4 regions of the Neobacillus sp. GCM10027624 genome follow, and region 1 is predicted to be linked to each of the others. Evidence: riboswitches for the same ligand, from Rfam matches in the RefSeq annotation. Region 1 holds a riboswitch; each other region holds the start of a gene.
The links. A riboswitch is a leader RNA that binds a small molecule or an ion and turns the genes downstream of it on or off. The one in region 1 is predicted to bind lysine.

Region 2: it holds a riboswitch for lysine, as region 1 does, so the genes downstream of both, ACFQZ9_RS13625 (ABC transporter substrate-binding protein) here and ACFQZ9_RS17145 (aspartate kinase) in region 1, are expected to answer to the same signal.
Region 3: it holds a riboswitch for lysine, as region 1 does, so the genes downstream of both, dapA (4-hydroxy-tetrahydrodipicolinate synthase) here and ACFQZ9_RS17145 (aspartate kinase) in region 1, are expected to answer to the same signal.
Region 4: it holds a riboswitch for lysine, as region 1 does, so the genes downstream of both, ACFQZ9_RS24125 (amino acid permease) here and ACFQZ9_RS17145 (aspartate kinase) in region 1, are expected to answer to the same signal.

What each region holds. Positions count from the first base shown of each region.
Region 1 is NZ_JBHTHD010000011.1:189,446-195,035, forward strand. Features, by position in the region: gene ACFQZ9_RS17130 (electron transfer flavoprotein subunit alpha/FixB family protein) at 1-353, shown strand, start outside; gene trxA (thioredoxin) at 552-866, shown strand; gene uvrC (excinuclease ABC subunit UvrC) at 1,000-2,772, shown strand; lysine riboswitch at 2,838-3,020, shown strand; gene ACFQZ9_RS17145 (aspartate kinase) at 3,129-4,352, shown strand; gene ACFQZ9_RS17150 (YslB family protein) at 4,443-4,898, opposite strand; gene ACFQZ9_RS17155 (succinate dehydrogenase cytochrome b558 subunit) at 5,350-5,590, shown strand, end outside.
Region 2 is NZ_JBHTHD010000008.1:490,182-495,771, reverse strand. Features, by position in the region: gene asnB (asparagine synthase (glutamine-hydrolyzing)) at 1-965, shown strand, start outside; gene cuyB (cysteate racemase) at 1,012-1,737, shown strand; gene ACFQZ9_RS13635 (hypothetical protein) at 1,775-2,074, shown strand; gene ACFQZ9_RS13630 (M20/M25/M40 family metallo-hydrolase) at 2,125-3,774, opposite strand; lysine riboswitch at 3,960-4,141, shown strand; gene ACFQZ9_RS13625 (ABC transporter substrate-binding protein) at 4,233-5,012, shown strand; gene ACFQZ9_RS13620 (amino acid ABC transporter permease) at 5,084-5,590, shown strand, end outside.
Region 3 is NZ_JBHTHD010000012.1:24,908-30,497, reverse strand. Features, by position in the region: gene ACFQZ9_RS20985 (response regulator transcription factor) at 1-68, opposite strand, end outside; gene ACFQZ9_RS20980 (RnfABCDGE type electron transport complex subunit D) at 160-987, opposite strand; gene ACFQZ9_RS20975 (FAD:protein FMN transferase) at 988-1,869, opposite strand; gene ACFQZ9_RS20970 (FMN-binding protein) at 1,873-2,349, opposite strand; lysine riboswitch at 2,552-2,732, shown strand; gene dapA (4-hydroxy-tetrahydrodipicolinate synthase) at 2,862-3,731, shown strand; gene ACFQZ9_RS20960 (sirohydrochlorin chelatase) at 3,820-4,548, opposite strand; gene cobA (uroporphyrinogen-III C-methyltransferase) at 4,568-5,347, opposite strand; gene cysC (adenylyl-sulfate kinase) at 5,545-5,590, opposite strand, start outside.
Region 4 is NZ_JBHTHD010000014.1:55,006-60,595, forward strand. Features, by position in the region: gene ACFQZ9_RS24115 (hypothetical protein) at 1-164, opposite strand, end outside; gene ACFQZ9_RS24120 (helix-turn-helix domain-containing protein) at 332-550, shown strand; gene ACFQZ9_RS24125 (amino acid permease) at 685-2,166, opposite strand; lysine riboswitch at 2,309-2,500, opposite strand; gene ACFQZ9_RS24130 (YitT family protein) at 2,825-3,640, shown strand; gene ACFQZ9_RS24135 (DUF421 domain-containing protein) at 3,837-4,697, opposite strand; gene ACFQZ9_RS24140 (DUF1657 domain-containing protein) at 4,717-4,920, opposite strand; gene ACFQZ9_RS24145 (DUF1657 domain-containing protein) at 5,015-5,218, opposite strand; gene ACFQZ9_RS24150 (YmaF family protein) at 5,365-5,590, shown strand, end outside.

The DNA.
Region 1 (5,590 bases):
GCGGACGCGGTGTGAAAAGTGCCGAGGGCTTTGAACCGTTAAAGGAATTAGCGCAAGTTCTTGGCGGGGCAGTTGGAGCTTCCCGTGGTGCATGTGATGCTGACTACTGTGATTATTCCCTGCAAATCGGGCAGACTGGTAAGGTTGTAACTCCTGATTTATATATTGCCTGCGGTATTTCCGGAGCGATTCAACACCTTGCGGGAATGTCTAACTCTAAAGTAATTGTTGCTATCAACAAAGATCCGGAAGCAAACATCTTTAAAGTAGCTGACTATGGTATCGTTGGCGACCTATTTGAAGTCGTACCAATGTTAACTGAAGAGTTTAAAAAGCTTAAAGTTCACTCATAATAAGAAGAGCGAAGGCGAAGGCGCTTACGCTTGAAAATTGAAGCGAGCGGAAAGATCCGCTCGCTCTTATTACGATTTTTTATAGAATACTTATGGATTTAATGGGAAAATTATCTACGAAACATATTATTAGCTTGATTTACCAAACGATGGTATACTTTCGGTAGTATTTCAGTATTTTATAGGAGGTCAATATAAATGGCTATTTCACATGTAACTGATCAAAATTTTTCGGCTGAAACAGGCTCAGGCCTTGTTCTTGCAGATTTCTGGGCACCATGGTGCGGACCTTGTAAAATGATCGCTCCTGTTCTTGATGAACTTGATTCAGAAATGGGCGAAAAAGTAAAAATCGTTAAACTTGATGTTGACGAAAACCAAGAAACTGCAGCTAAATACGGCGTTATGAGCATTCCAACTTTGCTTGTTTTCAAAAATGGCGAAGTTGTCGATAAAGTTGTCGGCTTCCAACCAAAAGACGCATTAGCAAGCGTGTTACAAAAACACGTTTAAAAATAGCCCCAAAAACCTTAGCTGGAACTTTCCGGCTAAGGTTTTTATTTTTCCTATAAAACACAGCTTTTCATTGACCGTAATTTAATTTAAACTTTTATATAGATATAAAGAATGGGGTGGGGTGGCCGGAATGAACGAAACAATAAAACAAAAATTAACATTACTGCCTGATCAGCCTGGCTGCTACTTAATGAAAGACCGCCAAGGAACAATCATCTATGTAGGAAAAGCAAAAGTCTTAAAAAATCGTGTCCGCTCCTATTTTACCGGCTCACACGATGGCAAAACACTGAGACTGGTAAATGAAATTGAGGACTTCGAATACATTGTAACTTCCTCCAATATTGAGGCACTGCTTCTTGAATTGAATTTAATTAAAAAGTATGACCCTAAATACAATATCATGCTAAAGGATGACAAAAGCTATCCGTTTATAAAACTAACAGCAGAAAGACATCCAAAGCTAATCATTACAAGAAAAGTTAAAAAGGATAAAGGCAAATATTTTGGTCCCTATCCGAATGTTGGAGCAGCAAATGAAACAAAAAAATTGCTTGACCGCCTCTATCCATTACGGAAATGCTCAACACTCCCAGACCGCGTCTGCCTTTATTATCATTTAGGTCAATGCCTCGCACCATGTGTGAATGAAGTGGCGGAAGAACAATACAAGCAAATGACCGATGAAATTACGCGCTTTTTAAATGGCGGATATAAGGAAATCAAAAAAGATCTTACTGAAAAAATGACCGCAGCGGCGGAAGAATTGGATTTTGAGCGTGCAAAAGAATTCCGCGATAAAATTATCCATATTGAAACGATTATGGAAAAACAAAAAATCACGATGACTGATTTTACGGATCGTGATGTGTTCGGCTATGCTGTTGATAAGGGCTGGATGTGTGTCCAAGTCTTCTTTGTCAGGCAAGGGAAACTCATTGAGCGGGATGTATCCATGTTCCCGATTTACAATGAACCAGAGGAGGAAATCCTCACTTACCTGGGTCAATTTTATCAGAAGACCAATCATTTTAAGCCAAAGGAAATTTTAATTCAGGATGAAATTGATCTGGAAATGGCTGAACAACTTCTTGAAGTAAAGGTGTTAAAACCGCAGCGCGGGCAGAAAAAGGATCTCGTCAAAATGGCGATTAAAAATGCTAAGATTGCCTTGAATGAGAAATTTTCATTGATTGAGAAAGATGAAGAGAGAACGATTAAGGCTGTAGAGACCCTTGGAAATCTTCTTGGAATTTATACGCCGCATCGGATTGAAGCCTTCGATAATTCAAATATTCAAGGGACGGACCCGGTGTCGGCAATGGTCGTATTTACCGATGGAAAGGCAAACAAACGGGAATACCGTAAATATAAAATTAAATCCGTTCAGGGACCTGATGATTATGAGTCAATGCGCGAGGTTACAAGACGAAGATATGCAAGGGCTTTAAAGGAAGAGCTTCCACTTCCGGATTTAATCATCATTGACGGCGGGAAGGGACATGTCGAGGCGGTTAGAGATGTATTAGAAAATGAACTTGGTCTCGATATTCCAATCTCCGGCCTAGTGAAGGATGAAAAACACCGTACATCTCAATTGTTGTACGGGAATCCACTTGAAATAGTCCCGCTTGCAAGGAACAGTCAGGAGTTTTATTTGCTGCAAAGAATTCAAGATGAGGTTCACCGATTCGCGATTACCTTTCATCGCCAGATCCGTGGCAAAACAGCTTTTCAATCGCTGCTCGATGATATCCCCGGTATTGGAGAGAAGCGGAAAAAAATGTTATTAAAGCATTTTGGTTCCGTGAAAAAAATGAAAGAAGCTAATCTTGAGGAACTTATTGAAGCTGGCCTGCCGGTAAATGTTGCTGAAGAATTAATGAAAAAACTTCAAAGTTGACCGTTGTCAGAAGAATAGTCCTATGCTATAATGAGTGAAAATTTAATAACACTTTATCAACGTAAAGTGTAGGTAGAGGTGCGAGCTTCAAGAGTAGTGGTTCTGAGAAGGATGAGCTTCAAGGAAGAATCATGAAAGGGGATGTTCGCCGAAGTGAAGAGAGTCTCATTTCTTTCTTTGCTGGTCCTGTGTTGAATAAATACTGGATTGTCAAGACTAATAGTAGGTCTTGGAGAGCTATCTTACATTGTAAACGCAAGAATACTTTTTTTGTGTTCCCAAAGCAATGAGATACTCTTCTCATTGCTTTTTTTGTTTTTCAGAACTACATAGCCTTACAGGAAGAAGGGGAAAAAATGGGTTTAATTGTACAGAAATTTGGGGGAACGTCCGTTGGCAGCGTTGAAAGAATCATGAATGTGGCGGAACGAGTGAAAGATGAAACGATATTAGGAAACCAAGTGGTGGTGGTTGTTTCCGCGATGGGAAAATCAACAGACCAGCTTGTAAAATTAGCTAAAGAAATTTCTCCACAGCCAAGTAAACGGGAGATGGATATGCTGCTTACAACGGGGGAGCAGGTCTCGATTGCCTTATTATCGATGGCATTAAATCAAAAAGGACTTGAGGCTGTTTCCTTTACAGGCTGGCAGGCCGGAATTGTTACGGAACCTGTTCACGGAAATGCCCGAATTACCGATGTTAGAACGGAGGCAATTGAAAGCCAATTGTCACATCGAAAGGTTATCATCGTTGCCGGTTTCCAAGGCATTACCGAAAGCGGCGAGATTACCACACTAGGGCGTGGCGGCTCTGATACTACGGCAGTCGCATTGGCAGCTGCACTAAAAGCGGATCGATGTGATATTTACACAGATGTAACCGGGGTATATACGACTGATCCCAGGTATATTAAAGGAGCACGTCAGTTGAAGTCTATTTCTTATGATGAAATGCTTGAACTTGCCAATTTAGGTGCCGGTGTACTCCACCCAAGGGCTGTCGAGTTTGCGAAGAATTATCAGGTACGGCTTGAAGTTCGTTCAAGTATGGAGAAAATTGAAGGAACAATCATTGAGGAGGAAGCAACAATGGAACAAAATCTAGTAGTCCGCGGTGTCGCATTTGAGGATCAAATTACGAAAGTAACGGTATTAGGTCTGGCGAATTCATTAACAAGCCTGTCTACCATCTTTACAACACTTGCACAGCATCATATCAATGTTGATATTATTATTCAAAGTACAACAGAGGCAGGAGCTGCAAATCTTTCTTTCTCCATCAAAACAGAAGATTTAATGGAAACTTTAAAAGTTCTTGAGGATCATAAAGAATTGCTAGGCTACGAGCAAATTGATGCAGAGAACCAATTATCCAAGGTATCTATCGTCGGTTCAGGAATGATTTCCAATCCGGGGGTTGCTGCCAGAATGTTTGAAGTATTGGCTTCCAATCAAATTCAAGTAAAAATGGTCAGCACCTCAGAAATTAAGGTGTCAGCAGTTGTCGAAGAAGAAAATATGCTAAAAGCCGTCCAAGCACTTCACAACGCCTTCGAACTATCCGCCGTAACAGAATAACAATGTCCGTCTGAGGCGGACAAAACAAGTAATTTGTCCACAAACGGTGACAGGCACTATGTGAATTCTTCACATAGTGCCTGTCACTTTTTAGTCTAGGGTATCTTTTTTGTCCCATTTTACGGTGAAGAGGACTTTGTTGGATTTTTTTACAGGATGTTCGAAGGTTTCAGCGATGACCTTTTTCTGAAGTTCGATTTGCTGGGCAAGGAAACCGGCCTCGAGCTGGAAGTAATATTCAGCTTTTGATTTCACTCGGGAAACAATTAGTGGACTAATGAGTTCAAACTCCATTTCATCCTTATTCTCACTTTTAATCGTTAAATGTCCCCATGAAGCCCTCTCGAAAAACTCAATCAGTTCATCATAATGATTTAAAGGGTACATTCTCGCTAATCGTTTTCCTGCCCAATATAATATTTCAGGAGTGTCTTTTCCTAAAATTTCGGGTAAAAGAATTTCTCGGATTAGCTCATATCCAAAAATCGACACGGTTCTCGTCTCATCTGATTGCGTGTTTAAATTAACTGCCGTACTATCGTTCAATAGTATCCCCTCTTTCTACCATTCTATTATATACAATATTGGTTAAATTTCATTACTGAATTTTAGATTAGAAAACGGTTAAAGAATCCAATTGCAAGGATTGTTATGTCACTATACTTTTTTTGTTTACCATCATAACTATATTACCTTTTTACTTTAATTTCTATCCTTTACATAATGATAAATAAAATGTAGTTATAATGGAAACGCTTCCAAAATAAACCTCAAAAATGTAAGCGCTTAGCATTCTCTTTTACTATCAAAATCGTAAAAAAAATTGTATTTTTAAAAAATAATTCTGTATACGGTTTCTTGACGCTCTTTGTCGACAGGAGTAAAATGGACATGTCACAATTTTGTCATAGTGATGCTAGGTTGAAATTTCTTTTTAAATGGATTATAAAAAGGAAGGAAACTTAACATCATTCTTATTATTTAAGGGGGGTAAATTATGGCGGGAAATCGAGAGTTTATTTCACGAAGAGTACACTCGCTGCTAGGGGTCATTCCAATTGGTTTGTTCCTTATCGTGCATCTAGTAGTCAACCATGCCGCTACGGGCGGAGCAGAATCCTTTCAAAAAGCAATAAATTTTATGGAGGATCTTCCATTCCTTATCGTTCTAGAATGGGTATTAATTTATTTGCCATTATTATTTCATGCAATCTATGGCCTATATATTGCCTTTACAT
Region 2 (5,590 bases), on a different contig from region 1:
CTGTTATTAATGCAGATGAATGCTTTGAGAAGCTGCCAACGATCCAATACCATATGGATGAACCGCAATCCAACCCGTCCTCTGTACCGTTATATTTCTTGGCAGAGCTTGCAAGTAAGCATGTTACTGTCGTGTTGTCTGGTGAAGGTGCCGATGAAATTTTCGGTGGTTATGAGTGGTACCGCCCTACACCAGCAATGGCGAAATATGAAAAAATTCCATTTGCCCTCCGCCGCGCGGCTTCAAATGTGGCAAAGGCATTACCGCAGAACCGCATTACGGGCTTCCTTGTCAAAGGCGGCCAAACGGTTGAGGAAACCTTCATTGGCGAAGCAAAGGTTTGGGATGAAAATGATGCTTTAAAAGTATTAAAGGATGACTTTAAGAAGGGTCCTTCCGTTCGAAGCATTACACAAAAAGTCTATAATAAAGTGAAAAATAAAGATGATGTAACGAAAAAGCAATATCTTGATTTGAAGCTATGGCTTCCTGGCGATATTCTGTTAAAGGCAGATAAAATGAGCTGTGCGCACTCGATTGAGCTCCGTGTTCCGTTCTTGGATAAGGTAGTGATGGGAATGGCTTCACACATTCCTACACCGCTTCGTGTGAATCAGGAAAATACGAAATATGCACTGCGTACTGCAGCGAAGGAAGTATTGCCGGAAGAATGGGCTAATCGTCCAAAGGTCGGCTTCCCTGTGCCAATCCGCTATTGGCTGCGTGAAGAAAAGTATTATAATTTGGTCAAAGAAAGTTTTCAGTCCGATATTGCCAAAGAATTCTTTAACACTGATGAATTGGTGAAATTTTTGGACGACCATTACCATAACAGACACAACTATGCACGTTATATCTGGACAGCATATGTTTTCCTAGTTTGGTATAAAAAGTTTTTCGTAGAATTAGAGTCGGAAGCCCCTTCACAGAGCGCAAAACAAGCCGACGAGTTGGTTACGGTTTAATCTTTTTTAACGGATCGATAATTTTCAAGAAATGGAAGGTGGTTGAATGAAAAGTTTAGGTGTAATCGGTGGAATGGGTCCCAAGGCTACCTCTGTATTTTTCGATAAGGTGGTTGAAAATACAGTCGCTGATCGGGATCAAGACCATATCGATATCATGATCCTGAATCACGCCACCTTACCGGACCGTACCGAAGCCATTTTAAATGGCCGGGATGATTTATTTTTAGATGCAGTGAAAAAGGACTTCAAACTATTGGAGTTTGCCGGTGTTTCTCATATCGCGATTCCTTGTAATACTTCCCATTATTTTTACGATCAAATGCAGGCCATGACAGAGATTCCGATTATTCATATGGTTGATGAAACGCTAAAGGCGATTTATCAAAAATACGGTGAAAACGCTAAGGTGGGTCTGTTAGCAACAAAAGGAACGATCAGCAGCGGTATTTACGAAAAAGAATCCAGCAAATACAAGATGCAGATGTATGTTCCGAGTGAAGCCGTCCAAAAACAGACGATGGACATTATTTACAGCATAAAGGCGGACAAAATGATTGACCCGCTGGAGCTCGAAGAGATGATCCATCAGCTTATTTTTGATGAAGGATGTAACTGTGTCGTTCTTGCCTGTACGGAGCTATCTTGTGTAAGGATTGGTGATGAGGCAGCGCAGTACTGTGTAGATGCATTGGAGGTTCTCGTTGAACAGTCCATTACCCTTTCAGGCGGTACCTCGAAAAAACAAAATAGTGCAGCTGTGTATTCTTAATAGATTTGCATGCTACGGAGCGGAAGGTGGGATTTTCATGGCACCAACTGAAATGGAAAAATTAGAAACGTTTTTAGCAGAGTCGTTCTCGGACGGGGTAAGTTTTCGCGAGCTGCGATTATCTGACGAGGAAGTAGATTACTTACTAAGAAGGTATCCAAACGCCAGTGTTTTGAAGAGCACTGCTTTGGAATCCGAGGATAATAAAGCCTGGTATGAAGTCAATATATTGCCCACTTACGATGCTGAATCGAAGTTTGAAGACATTCAAAAGGAAAATGAACGGTTAAAGCAAGAAGTGGAAGCATTGAAAAAGGCATTGGTTACACAGGGATAATCGATATAAAAACACCTAGCCACAGGATGATGGGCTAGGTGTTTTCTTATTTATGCCAAGAGCCTGCTGATAACGAGGTTGGTTAAGTTTGGTACGACTTCTAGGGAGTAGGTCATTTCCATTCGTTCCAGTTTTTTATGGGCATCCACCCCATAAGGACCAATATTGATAACAGGAACATTTAACTCACGGATATCCTGATATTCTACATAGTGCTTGGTTCCCCAACCGGGATTATTTTTCGAAACGGCATTAATTCCCTCTTGATCATCACTTAAAGCAACAAAACTCATATCTGAAATATACGGGAAGAAGTTCCTTGTCACAATTGGGTGCTGATAGATAGGCTGTACCGCCTGCACTGCTTCATCCAAGGCGTCAATCAAGGCCTGCTCACGGCTTGTTTTCCCTGTTAATTCGATTCTCGGGGAATACAGTGAAGAGTAAAACAGAATGATGGCAGGATTTTTATCCTTCATCCATTTCCAGGCTTCCTCCACTACTCTTGCCGCAAACATCCGCGTATCAAGTTCTTGATTTTGCAACAATGTCTCTTTAAATTCATTCATATGACGAACGAACGCATCCCCATGTTCCGCTATAAGCATTTGTTCCATTTCCTCGTATGTAAACACTCGAGGTGCCCATGGCAGTTCTACATAAGGCTCGCCACTCGCCGCACTGTAACGTTTATAGCGTTCATCAAAAGATGCAAGTGCCCTTTCAAAGGCAATTAGTGCCTGCTCCTTTAACTTTTCCAGCACATCCTTTGGAGACCATGAGTGGATAAAAAAGTTGTAGTAAACATATGCAGATAGGGCGGTCTGTACGGTATAGGATGGTTTAAGGTCGGTTTGCTTTAAGGAAACAGGCGGTACCGTCGTCTCCCCAAATGCCTCGTTACAAAGCTCAGGGTTATAATTAATCTGTTTGGTTAGTTCTGCCGCAATAAAGTTCGGGTCTAAGCCCTCAAAGCAGGAGCCGACATGGGTTTCAGCGCCTGTGATAAAAAACGATGGCAGGAGCTTCCCAACCGTGCCTTTATAAATATAGCGGTTTATATCACCAGCATAGCGGGGCGATACGAAATCGGAATTAATGGCCGCAACATAATCAAAGTCATGTTCCTCCTTCCAATTTTTTAATACTTTTAAGGCAGATAAAATACCGTGGGAGCTGTCCTCCTCATCACATTCTGCTAAAAAGACAAGATTTCCGTCCAATTCCTCAGGATGCTCTGAATAGTATTGTAAAAGATAAAGATGGCTGGCGACACCGCTCTTCATATCAAGGACGCCACGTCCAAACAGCCAGTCCCCGGATTCCAAATGTTCTTTTGCAGAAACAGGGAGCTCTTCCTGCCTTAGTGCTTCCATTAACTCATCAGGAAAACACGCGCGCTCCTTTAATTGATTAAAATCATCGATTCCTACCGTATCAATATGACCCATTAAAATAACCGTTCGATTGCTTGTACCTTTTGTTCCCTTCACAAAGGCCAGCACATTGTAGCGTTCATGAATATCATTAATTGTCTTCTCTAATGTCAAGTAGGATGTGTTTTTGGAGAAATAAGGAAGATCTGCGATAATTTTATATAATGAATTGGCAATTGCCTTCTCGCCAGCTGTATTAACGATACTTTCTACATTCACGAGCTGAGTGGTTAAAGCAAGAACCGCTTCCCGGCTTTCAAGCATGGTACATTCCCCTTTTTGAATAAAATGTTTTTACAAAAATGTATACCTAAAGATTTTTGGCGTCAAGTAGTTTATTAATATAATATTTTTTGAATATTTATTATTGATTTTATCATATTATTTCGCTATACTAAAAACTGTTATTTGAAAAATAAAATAATAAATCCTCATCTTTTCAAGTTTTGAGATGGGGTAGAGGTCGCGATTTTTAAGAGTATCCTATTGGAGATTTAGTGAAATCTATGAAAATAGGAAAAAGGAATAATCGCCGAAGTCACTGAAATCACTAGTTTCAGGAGGCTGGGTCTGCACTCAAACAGGGGCAGAACTGTCACAATTTAGTGAATTGTGGAGAACTATCTTTTTCAAAGCTTAAAGATGAGGGTGTGCCAGGCACCGTCATAAGAATATGGCGGTGCCTTTTTTAATTTAAAGGAGGGAATATTGTGAAAAGAATAATGATTCTGCTAACAGTTGCGCTTGTATTTGTTTTATCAGCATGCGGAACGAAGCAAAATAACGAAACGGCTACAGCAAAAGGTTCTGACTTAAAACTAGTAAAGGATGGCTCGTTAACCTTTGCGATGAGCGGTTTATATCCGCCATTAAACTTTAAAAAGGATGGGAAATTGTCTGGATTTGATGTGGAAATTGGGAACGAAATTGCAAAAAGAATCGGTTTAAAGGCAAACCCTGTAACGAACCCATGGGAAACAATTATTCAAGGATTAAAAGCAAACAAGTATGACGCCATTATCGGAAGCATGACCGCAACACCTGAGCGGGACAAGCAGGTTGATTTTACAAACCCATACTATTTATCAGGCGCGCAAGTTTTTGTTGCAGACAGCAATAATGCTATTCAATCAAAAGACGATTTAAAAGGGAAAACCATCGGAGTGATCCAATCCAGCACATGGAAGGATATGGCGGTTAAATTATCCGATAAGGTAAAGGGCTATCCAAGTGATGTTTACGCCCTTCAAGACTTAGCGTTAGGCCGTATTGATGCAGTGATCACGGATAAAATTGTTGGTTTGAATGCCAAAAATGAAAAGCATTTAAAAATTAAAGCGGTTGGTGACCTGTTAAATGAGGACCGTGTTAGTGTAGCGGTAACGGAAGGAAACAAGGCGCTCACAGATAAAATCAACAAAGCCATTGCTGACATGCAAAAGGATGGCACCTATGAAAAGATCAGTAAGAAATGGTTCAATGAAAATCTTTTAGAAAAATAAAAAAGCTTTTTAGGGAGGCTGTAACATTGACATTTTTACACAATGTGACGGGGATCTTAAGTGAAAATGGTATGGCCTTCTTGAAGGCCACCTGGATGACCATCTCGATTACGGTTATTTCTTTAGTGTTTGCCATGATTATTGGAGTGATTTTTGCCGGATTTAAAATTTCCTCTATAAAACTGTTAAACCGCGTGGCAGACATCTATATTGGCCTTATCCGTGGTACACCGTTAATTGTTCAAATCATGTTTTTATACTATGGAATTGCCAATATGGTCACGCTGGACAGCTTTACCGCAGGCGCGTTGGCATTGAGTATTCATACCGGTGCTTATATTGCTGAAATTTTCAGGGGAGCGGTGCAGTCCATTGACCGCGGTCAAATGGAAGCGGCGAGGTCGTTAGGGATGCCGTTGCCGCTTGCAATGAGGAGAATTATTTTCCCACAAGCCTTCAAGCGTTCGATTCCTCCACTCGCCAATCAGTTTATTATCAGCTTAAAGGATTCATCATTGGTCGCCTATATTTCTGTTACAGACCTATTCAATACGGCACTGACGGTACAAGGTGAAAAC
Region 3 (5,590 bases), on a different contig from region 1:
TCTTCCTCTAATATTCTAGAAATGATCCTTCTTAAAGGTCCATCATCTTCTATGACCAATACACGCATAGATGCCTGCCCACTCCCTTTCTTTTTATCCTGCATAGTTTGTCCCAATTATTTCAATATTTTAATCACGAAGCAAAGAATATAGCTAGCTTTACAATTTACTAACTGCCCTTTGTGTTTTTGTAACTTGCCTCATGGCGGATGCTTTTGAGGTAGAACGTTTATTCCAATAGTTATAAAAATTCCCGGCAAATAAGCCGATAAATAAATAGGTTAGTCCGCCGAAAAGGCCATATATAATAACCCCTGAAACGGCAGCAAGTACCCCAAAGTAGATTTGCTGCTTATATTTTGCCGGTGAGGTTGGCGGATCTGTGAGCATGAAAAAGGCGAAAAATAAGGTCGCATTGATAAATGGCGGACGAAGAGCATCTGCCGCATCTCCTATACTTATTAAACCAAGTATAAGCAGTAATACAAAAAAGGTCCCTAAGAATGAAAATACCTGTGGAAATTTATTAACTCGTTCAGTTACAAAATACCCGCCAATTAAAAGAAACAAAATAGTCCAGGCAGGAAGATCCCCAAAAGCCCCCCACCAGCTTTGGCCTATTTGAAAAATAAAAATCGATAACAGTAAACCGAAAGCAGCAGGATTAACGATTGGTTTTTTCTTATAAACGAATAGATGCTTGGACAAGATGGCGAGAATCGCTGTCCCTGCCACAACCATCCCAGATGTCGTAAAACTTAAGATAAGTGAAATGATTAAGGCTGTTATTACTGTACTGTCCTTGCTGCTTCTTCTATCCATAATTCTACATAGGATATTATCTACAAAGATTGATGCCACAATAGCGATCATACTGTTCTCTATCCCCAGCATACTTTTTGACCCAATAGATGCGATGAATAGATAAAAAACCATGGCTGTCGCGACATAGCCCTTTGGTGTTTTGAACCACTTTTTCCCTGACACTTAAATCCCTCCAACTTTATTAATCTGTAATTCTGATGTGATAAGGATCCCTTTTAAAGCTAAATGTTCGATTAATTGTTTTCCTTTTTTTACTCCAAGTAAAAAGGAGGCTGTTGAAAAGGCATCTGCCATCATTGCAAACGGTGCGATGACACTGCAGCTAATCCATTCATTCGGGGAGCATTTTGTTTTTGGATTTACCAAATGATGTGAATCTGACTTATCTGGATTTCTGCGTTCATAGCTGCCAGATGTACAGACGGCTTCGTTTGATATCTCTATCGTTTCAATGATGGAATCCTTTTGGTACGGATGCTGGATTCCAATTTTCCATTTTTCCCCGTTGTCATCCACACCGAATGCAAATAAATCGCCTCCAGCGTTAATGACAAATCCCTTAAATTCCTTTAATTCATTAGCAGCCAGATCAATTGCGAACCCTTTTGCAACAGCTCCAAGATCAATGACCATCGGCTTTTTTAAAGTTACTGTATGATTGTACTGATCTAGTTCGATATCATGATAAGAAACCGAATCAGAAGAAACACTTTTCATCATCTGTCCAGAAATATAGTGTCGATTAAATCCATTCATTTCCATCACCTTTCCTACCGTCGGGTCAAATAGTCCATCCGTTAATTTAGCCATTTCAATCGCAATATAAAGAGGTTCAAATAGAAAAGGACTGATTTTTACTGGTACTCCGATAGTCTCACAAGCTCGTATTAGCTCACTTGATGAGCTGAAACGGCTGCATGCTTGTTCTACATGCTGAAATGCCTCAAAGGCACGAGTTATTTTTGCTTCCGTCTCTTTCTTCGACTTATTTGAAACGACCTTTATGTCAACAACAGTATCCATGTACAATTTTGTTTTTTTCATAGATTATCCTTTCACGTTATGGGCTTGGGAAAGTGCATCCATCACAGCGTCCTCAAAAGCCTGTGTACTATAAGTCGCCCCAGAAACATTATTCACTTGGGCACTTTGTTTTTGCACTACTTCATCAGGCAGTCCTACTATGTCACTTTCTGAATAATGCATTGCAAAATGGCTAATCTCTACGGTGGTAATTTTGTCATTCTTAATTGTGACAGCTACATCAATAAATCCTCGCCGATTCGTACCTGTACCTGTAAACGTCCCATCCTTATAGATCCCTTTATTTTGCTTGCTCTTTTGTTCGCCGACCTTTTCATTAGAGTGATTTATTGTAATATGCCTAGCTTGAACATTAGCTGCAATATGGTGTAACGGCTGATCAATAGAAGCCTGCGTCTCTGTAGTAACAAATCCAGCAGCATACACCGCTGCAACAGCTGTAGAACAAAGAACAACCCACTTCTTATCCATTTTCTTCATAAAAAATCCTCCTAACCAATTCCTCTATTCTCGGACAGTATAGCCAGTCAATCTTAGAATTTTCTTAGAATCTTTTTGATCGACAAAATTCGGGCGCTGACAGGCACCACCCGAATTTTGTCGACCTTGTCCCCTTGAATTTGAAGGGGAAATCTGATATATTTAGTGTTAATTAAATATCTTCTTACTTCAAACCTTTTGAAGTGAGGATAGAGGCGCAAAGACCATTAGTACATAGTTGGAGGATAATGAGGTCCTGGGATGATTATGGAAAGGGGAATTTGCCGAAGCTTATAAGACTCTCATTTGTCTTGGAGCTGGTTCTGCTATTGAATAAATACAGAACTGTCATATAGGGAACTATATGGAGGGCTATCTCACGCACGGGAACTTGTTTTTTATTTATGTTTCTATTGCAGCAGCGAGCCTTCGTTGCTGCTTTTTTGCGTTGACTTGGAATGTCCTTAGCCACCTCTAATTTATAAAAAAAATAATTTAAAGGGTGAGGAAAAATGAATTTTGGCCAAGTTTTAACTGCTATGGTTACGCCATTTGATCATGAAGGCGAGATTGATTTTAACGCAACAAGAACATTAGTAAATTACCTAATTGAAAATGGGACGGATGGATTGGTAGTCGTTGGTACCACTGGAGAATCTCCTACATTAACCACGGATGAAAAAGTTGAATTTTTTAAGTTTGTTGTGGATGTCGTAAACGGCAGGATTCCTGTCATTGCCGGAACAGGTTCGAATAACACGAGGGCTTCAATTAGTTTAACAAAACAGGCTGAAGCAGCGGGTGTGGATGGGATTATGCTCGTGGCCCCATACTATAACAAGCCATCACAAGAGGGTTTATATCAACACTTTAAAGCTATTGCCGAGTCCACAGCATTACCGATTATGCTCTATAATATTCCTGGGCGAAGTGTGGTCAATATGTCCGTTGAGACAATTGTTCGTCTTTCCCAGATTCCAAATATCGTAGCTATTAAAGAAGCTAGCGGCAATTTAGACGCCATGGCAGAAGTGATTAGCCAAACACCGAGTGATTTCACTTTATACAGTGGTGATGATGGTTTAACCATTCCGGTCTTAGCAATCGGCGGTGCAGGAATTGTTTCCGTTGCCTCCCATATCATTGGAAATGAGATGCAGGAGATGGTCAATCTCTTTAAAAGTGGTCATGTCCAAGAGGCAGCTGCAGCGCATCGCAGACTACTTCCAGTCATGAAAGCATTATTTGCTGCTCCAAACCCAACACCGGTCAAAGCAGCCCTTAATCTAAAAGGTGTCAACGTTGGCGGCGTCCGTCTCCCAATGGTCCCACTAACCGACGAAGAAACCAACACACTACAAAGTATTCTACAGCTTGTTTAAATTTCAATACAATAAGGAAAGGCACCTCCCAAATTTGGAAGGTGCCTCTCTTATTGTGTTTCGACAAAATTCGGGTGGTGCCTGTCACTCACCGAATTTTGTCGAATCCGTTGACCACAATGTCTTCAATTACTCGATGCCGGCTTAGTTGGCCTGTACAGATGATTTCCTGGTCTTCTGTTTGCTTTTTGCGAATCATTTGGTTGATTTCGCCTAAAAGTAGTCCGGAGAATAAAAGATAGGGAATGACAATAACTCTCCCCGATCCTGCCTCCAAGACCGCCTCAAACCCTTGCTCCAGCCTCGGTTCTGCAGCCGCGAGGTAACAAACGGACACCTGATCCGTTTGGAGCCGTTCTTGGATTCCATTGGCAATCAACTCAAACGCAGTGCCGATGCTGGGATCGCTGCTGCCCCTGCCAACTATTAATAATGAATCCTGTGAAGTGACCTCCCCAGCAACCCCTCTTGCTAGTTCAGCAATCGCATCGAGAATTTCATCCTGCACGCCAAACGGATTCCTTACCTGCACTTGGACCTCTGGATACTGTTTGCCTAATACGAATAGTGCATTCGGAATATCTTCTTTAATATGACCAGCTGCTAAAAGAAAAATCGGCACCACGGTAATCTCCGATGCACCTTTTTCCACACATCTCCTAAAGCCTTCTTCAATAGAAGGATCGGTTAATTCCAAAAAACTGATTTCCTGAATCGGGACATCCACACGTTCTATTACCCTATTCAAAAAGGACTTTACCTCTTCGGCTCCCTTTTTTGATCTTGTTCCATGGCAGATATAAAGAATCGCTTTCATGCAGATTGCTCCTTTCCGCTTACCCTTGAACAACTGGTAAATGAGGAACGATTTCTTCCTCGAACCAGTTCAGTCTATCATGTAAGCGGACAACCTCGCCAATCACAATCATGCTTGGGTTTGCAATTTTTGCATCCTTAACACGCGCTTCAATCGTGCCAAGGGTTCCAACTACTGTTCTTTGATCGCTTAAAGTGCCCCAGTGAACAAGAGCGATTGGTGTGTCAGCAGACTTTCCATTCTCCACCAATTGCTTAACAATCGTAGGAAGGTGGGAAACTCCCATATAAACACATATTGTATCGACCGCTTTCGCTAAATGGGCCCACTGATGCTCTGCCTCTTTATCACCAGCAGCTTGATGTCCGGTAATAAAAGCAAAGCTTTTACTCAATGTACGATGGGTAACCGGTATGCCAGCATAGGCGGATGCTGCAATTCCAGCGGTAATGCCAGGGACCACTTCAAACGGCACAAGATGTTTCACACATTCTTCTGCTTCTTCCCCGCCTCGTCCAAAAACGAACGGGTCGCCTCCCTTTAAGCGGACAACCGTATAGCCTTTTTTCGCATATTTGACCAAGAAGTGATTAATTGTTTCCTGCTTCATTGTATGGTAATTCGGAAGTTTGCCGCAGTATACCAACTGCGCATCTGCTTTTGCATGCTGAAGGAGCTCCGGATTTACTAACCGGTCATACAAAATCACATCAGCCTGCTGCAGGCAGCGTAATCCTTTTACTGTAATTAGATCTGGATCACCAGGACCCGCACCAACTAAATAGACTTTGCCAACCATGAAATCCAACATCCTTTCCCTATGCCTTTTCTGTAGTACTTGCTGTTATTGATGATTCGCTGATAAATCGCCTTGCTTCGCTGATAAACCTCGTAAATTCGCGGATAAATTGCCTGGATCCGCTGATAAAACCTTAAAATTCGCTGATAAACTCTTCCTATCCGTAAAAAGGGTGTAAGTTTACACCCTATCACCTATTAAAAAATATTTTTCTCCCGCAAATAAGCAATCACTTGCCCAACG
Region 4 (5,590 bases), on a different contig from region 1:
TGTAATTCCTCTTCGAAGAAAAATGTTGATGGATGCTCTTTAACAACATAAGAATATCTTTTCATGTTTTTTACGTATTGCCATTTCAAAATCGTAACCATCTCTTCCGTTCCTTTAATATATACAACCTCTCCACTATTATAGCGGTTATTTGAACTTCCCAAATTAACACCCCATTTAATATTCTATCTCCATTATACTATAGTATGAAAAAATACTCCTTGTTATAGAAGAGGAACTTTATTATTTTTTGGAAAAATATGACTCATCTATCTATTACCTTCCAATTTTGAAATAGTATGTTATACTAAATAAAAAGTGAGGTGTCATTTTGACGAATTATAAGGCGAAAAAGAGTAACCTCAAAGAATTATTATCAAAAAACAGTATGGATTTAGACAGTTTGGAAAGGAATACGAATATTCCTAAAAGTCAGCTCAATGATTATTTATCCAAGAGGGTAATGAATTTGAACAATGCCATGACTATTTCCAAAGAATTGAATTGCCAGATAGAAGATCTGTATGTTTGGTCATCAGAAGATGAATAATATTTGTTAAAACAGGCCCAAGGTTTTGAGTCTGTTTTTCTATTTTGAAAGAAAGAAAAGATATATCGTTGTTTGAAGAAGGTTCCCGTTGTTTTAAGGCATAAAAAATAGCACGCCGAGGCGTGCTATTTTAGTTAGTTATTTAAATCACATTTATCTAAAGGGATTAATTTCGTCTTCTTTGTAAATTTATATCCTAACCATAAGATGATAAATAATGGCAATCCGATATAGGAGACTAATACACCATTCCAATCGATATGGTCTCCGGTAAATGCGGAGTAGTTTTGGCCTAAAACGACGAATCCGCACACAACAAAGGCAAAGATCGGACCAAATGGGAAAAGCTTAGATTTATATGGAAGCTTGCTTAAGTCCCTGCCTTGTGCAACATAGGCTCTACGGAAGCGGTAATGGCAAATTGCAATTCCAAGCCAAGCGATGAACCCTGACATACCTGAAGCATTCAATAACCAAATATATACAGTTCCATCACCGAAGAGGGAAGCAAGAAATGCAAGAGTACCGACTAAAGTAGTAACGATTAAGGCATTAACAGGTACACCATTTTTATTTAATTTGCCAAGGAATTTTGGTGCTTTACCTTGACGAGCTAAATCCCAAAGCATACGAGTTGAGGCATACATCCCTGAATTTCCTGCTGATAATACCGCAGTTAAAATAACAGCATTCATGACAGATGCAGCAAAGGCAATCCCTGCTTTTTGGAATACAAGTGTAAACGGACTGACCGTTACATCGCTGTTTGCTAAGTTACCGTTCGTGTATGGAATCAATAAACCAATTACTAAAATAGCTAAAACATAGAATAATAGAATGCGCCAGAATACTTGACGAACAGCACGAGGAATTGCTTTTTCTGGATTGTCTGTTTCACCGGCTGCCACACCAAGAAGCTCCGTTCCTTGGAAAGAAAATCCTGCTGCCATAAAGATTCCAAGCATGGTCATGAAACCACCATGGAACGGGGCATCACCAACAGTGAAATTCTTCAAACCAATAACATGTCCGCCCATAATACCAAAGATCATTAATGTTCCAGTAATAATAAAGATGACAACTGTAACAACTTTAATTAAGGAGAACCAATATTCTGCTTCACCAAAGCCTTTAACAGAAATAAAGTTTAGTAGAAACATAATCGCTAAAAAAATGGCACTCCACAAAATAGATGGCGTGTGCGGAAACCAAAATTTCATGATCATTGTAACAGCTGCTAATTCTGCAGCAATCGTAATAGCCCAGTTATACCAATAGTTCCACCCAAGAGCAAATCCTAGTGAAGGGTCAACAAATTTGGTTGCATACGTACTAAAGCTTCCAGCAACCGGCATATAGGAGCCCATTTCGGCTAAGCTTGTCATTAAAAAGTAAACCATAATCCCAATGATTAGATAGGAAAGAATCGCACCACCAGGTCCGGCAGTAGCGATTGCGCCGCCGCTTGCAAGGAATAAACCTGTCCCGATTGTCCCCCCGAGTGAGATCATTGTAAGGTGACGGGCTTTTAAGCTGCGCTTTAATCCTGATTTTTCTTTGTTCGAGATTAGAACATCAGCACTTGAATTTTCTTTTGATACACGTGCAGTTTGCATATTATCTATACTCCTTTTCTTTGCTGTCTAGTTACAGCACCTAAAAAAAGGTGCTACAGCTCTTCTAATAGGAAGGAGTTTGGAATAAAAAATGCCACCGAAGTAGATTCAGGTGGCATATCAATACCCCGCATCATACCTTCCGAAAGATAGCTCAACACGATTGGCTGGTAGGGCTAATCATGACAGTTCTGTTCCTATTCGGAGACAGCCCCAGCATACTTTTTTAAGAGAAAAAAATACGCTTCGGCGGCTTTTCCTTTCAAACGGAGTTAACGATGTCTCTCGCATCTCGTCCGCATTACTAATAAAAACCGCGACCTCTACCTCATCGGTTTGATGAGGATTTAAATAATAAAGTTAATATATTAATAAAGTATAAATAATATTAAAGAATTGTCAATTGTTTTTCTTGAAGAATAATTTCCATCAAAATAAGGGAAAATATATCATTGAATAAATAGTACATATCCTACATAAAAATTCAATTTTATCAGGTTTTTTTCAATAATATTGGTAAAATATCCGAAAAGATTAATAAAAGAAAATTAATATTTATCTGATAATTGTATATTATTGTAAAAAACTATTAAATTTACTTGGGGACCGAGAATCGGTATGATATTTGAAAAGAATAGATAGTAGGAGGGACACTTTCTTGCAATATCTTGGAATAGTTTTCGGTTCTCTCATTGTTGCTTTTGGATTTAATCTTTTCTTAATTCCTCATCAAGTCTTAAGTGGAGGAATGAGCGGAATTTCCATGATTCTAGGGATGATAACCCCGTTAAATACGGGATTTGCAAACTTTCTTTTGAATCTTCCGTTATTAATTATTGGATATAAAATGCTCGGTAGAAGATTAATTATTAATTCAATCCTATCGGTAATCATTATTTCGATTGGTCTTTATATCATTCCTGTTCATGCCATTGCGCAAGATAAAATACTTTCTTCTATATTTGGAGGAGCTATTACGGGACTTGGGGTTGGGATGGTATTTCGCAGCTCTGGATCTACAGGCGGTTTTGATATCATTAGCATGATTCTAGCTAGAAAAATGGATTTTCCGATTGGTGCCCTTCTATCTGGAATGAACGGTGTAGTCATTATCATCAGTGGATTTTTATTCAATTGGGATTCTGCTCTTAATACATTGGTCTCCATTTTTGTTACCGGTAAAGTAGTCGATGCCATTTACACGGATCATGCCAAGCTCACCATTATGATTATTACTGAAAAAGGCGAAGAAATGCGGAAACATCTGCTATCTAATTTGTACAGAGGTTTAACCATAATGGATGGAGTAGGCGGTTACTCCAATAACAAAAGGAATATTTTAGTCACGGTTATTTCCAGGTATGAATTAAATGATGTTAAAAATCTCATCTCTGAGGTGGATACTTCAGCATTTGTTAATATTACCGAAACAATCGAAGTAATGGGACTGTTTCATCGACCCAGTCCAAATTAGTACACAAAAGGCTTGCTCCTAGTTTAAGGAGCAAGCCTTTTTAATTGCAAAAGAAAATGGGAATGATACATTACCAATGGGGGGCTTTAACAAAGAAGAATTTACGAAGAAGTTCAATGTACCGGATTCCGCGAAAAATGAAAATAAGTTCGTAAAGACGAAAAGATCCTTATCTATTGAATAAGGATCTTTCTTTTTAACCATTCAAATATGGTTCTAACTGATCCATTGCATTTTGTACAATCATCGCATTCTTCTGATACATTTCCTTTGAATTTTGACACTCTGTGGCTAGAGAAAATAGTTCTAGGTCAGCATGAGTCTTTTTCAGCATTGCCATAAGCAGAGGCCTTTGCTGCGGGGAAGGCACTTGTAATTTGTCATCATAAATATCAATGGTTAATTCCCCGTATGAGTCGACCTGTCCAATAAACACATTATCAAGTGTTACCCCGAGTTTTTCTAATTCTGTATTAAGCCAGCCACGGCTTTTCCCTGATGAACGCAATGCTTCATCTAAAATTTTCCCATCCATAATAACGGTTTGAGGCTCTTTTTCATTGGCTGTTTTCATTTGCAAATCTTTTGGGGTAAGAGGACGATTTTCTTTTTTCAATAAAGCACTCAAATTCCCTTTAGGTTCAAGAACAGCAAATTCAACATCAGCGATTTTAAAAATATCCTTCTGCCTAAGCAGGGCGGATAATTCATCAATCGTGTATTTTTCCTTCTTTAAATTTTCTTCTAAAACTCGTCCATCTTTAATTACTACAGCTCCTCTACCATCCATGACATCTCGGAATTTTTTGCTTTTTAATGAAAGGAAGTCTGCCATAAAAGTAACTAGGCCAAAAACGATGATGGCCAATGCTCCATGATATGCATTACTTTCAAGTCCAGTCACTACTTCACCGGCAATACTGCCAATAGTAATACCTGCAACATACTCAAAGAAGTTAAGTTCAGAAATTTGCTTTTTTCCAAGGAGTTTTGTGGTTAAAAATACTAGTAACAAGAAGATTAGTGATCGAGCAATAATTAAAACCCATCCAGGCATCTTTTCTCACCCCAATCCATTATCCTTTGTATTGCGGTTCTTGACGTTCAAGTTCATATACTCTTGTTTGAATGTCTTTTTTTACATGTTCAAATGTAAGGGCAGTCTCATGAAACACTCTTTTTGCATCCTCATCCAGTGAATTCAGAGCTAGAGCTGACAATTGTGCCTCAATATCCTTTATCGTTACAAGGGTTTGCTTTACGTTAGAAGCAACTGTCATGATTGATCTTCCTTTCCTGCAAGCTTTGGTATGTAATGGGATTACTTATTGAAATGAAAAATGGGTTGGCATAAACGCCAACCTATTTTGCTTATTATTGATTGTATTGGGGCTCTTCCGCCTGAATTTCCTGAAGGCGTGGCTCCAAACTATCTAAAACGGATTGTGTTTGCTGGGCAGCTTGTTGATATAGCTGTTTTGCATTTTGGTTATCAGTGGCTAATGCGAAGGTTTCAAAACTTGCTTGGGCACTTTTTAAGCTTGCTAAGGCTTGCTTTACTTGTGTTCCGACTGTCATCTAATAATCCCTCTTTCATTAATGAAATCAAATACAAAAATAGTATGCGAACTTACACATTAACCTATGTACATTTTTGTTTTCTTTTTTAAAAATTTCGCGCATATAGTTAAGCAGCAGGGATTTTCAAACATGGAGGGAAGAGTATGAGAGATAAAATAGGAAAAGATGATTTTGTACCAGGTTTTGTTCCCCATCATAACCATGGTTCTGTTGATTATACAGGTGTAAGTTCCAACCATGTCCACCAGTGCCTAGATGTAACATCGCCCCCAATTCAAACCCAGGATGGAAGTCATATTCATTATACGGAAGGGTATGTACTATTTGAGGATGGGCATACCCATTATTACAAGGCCTATTCAGGTCCAG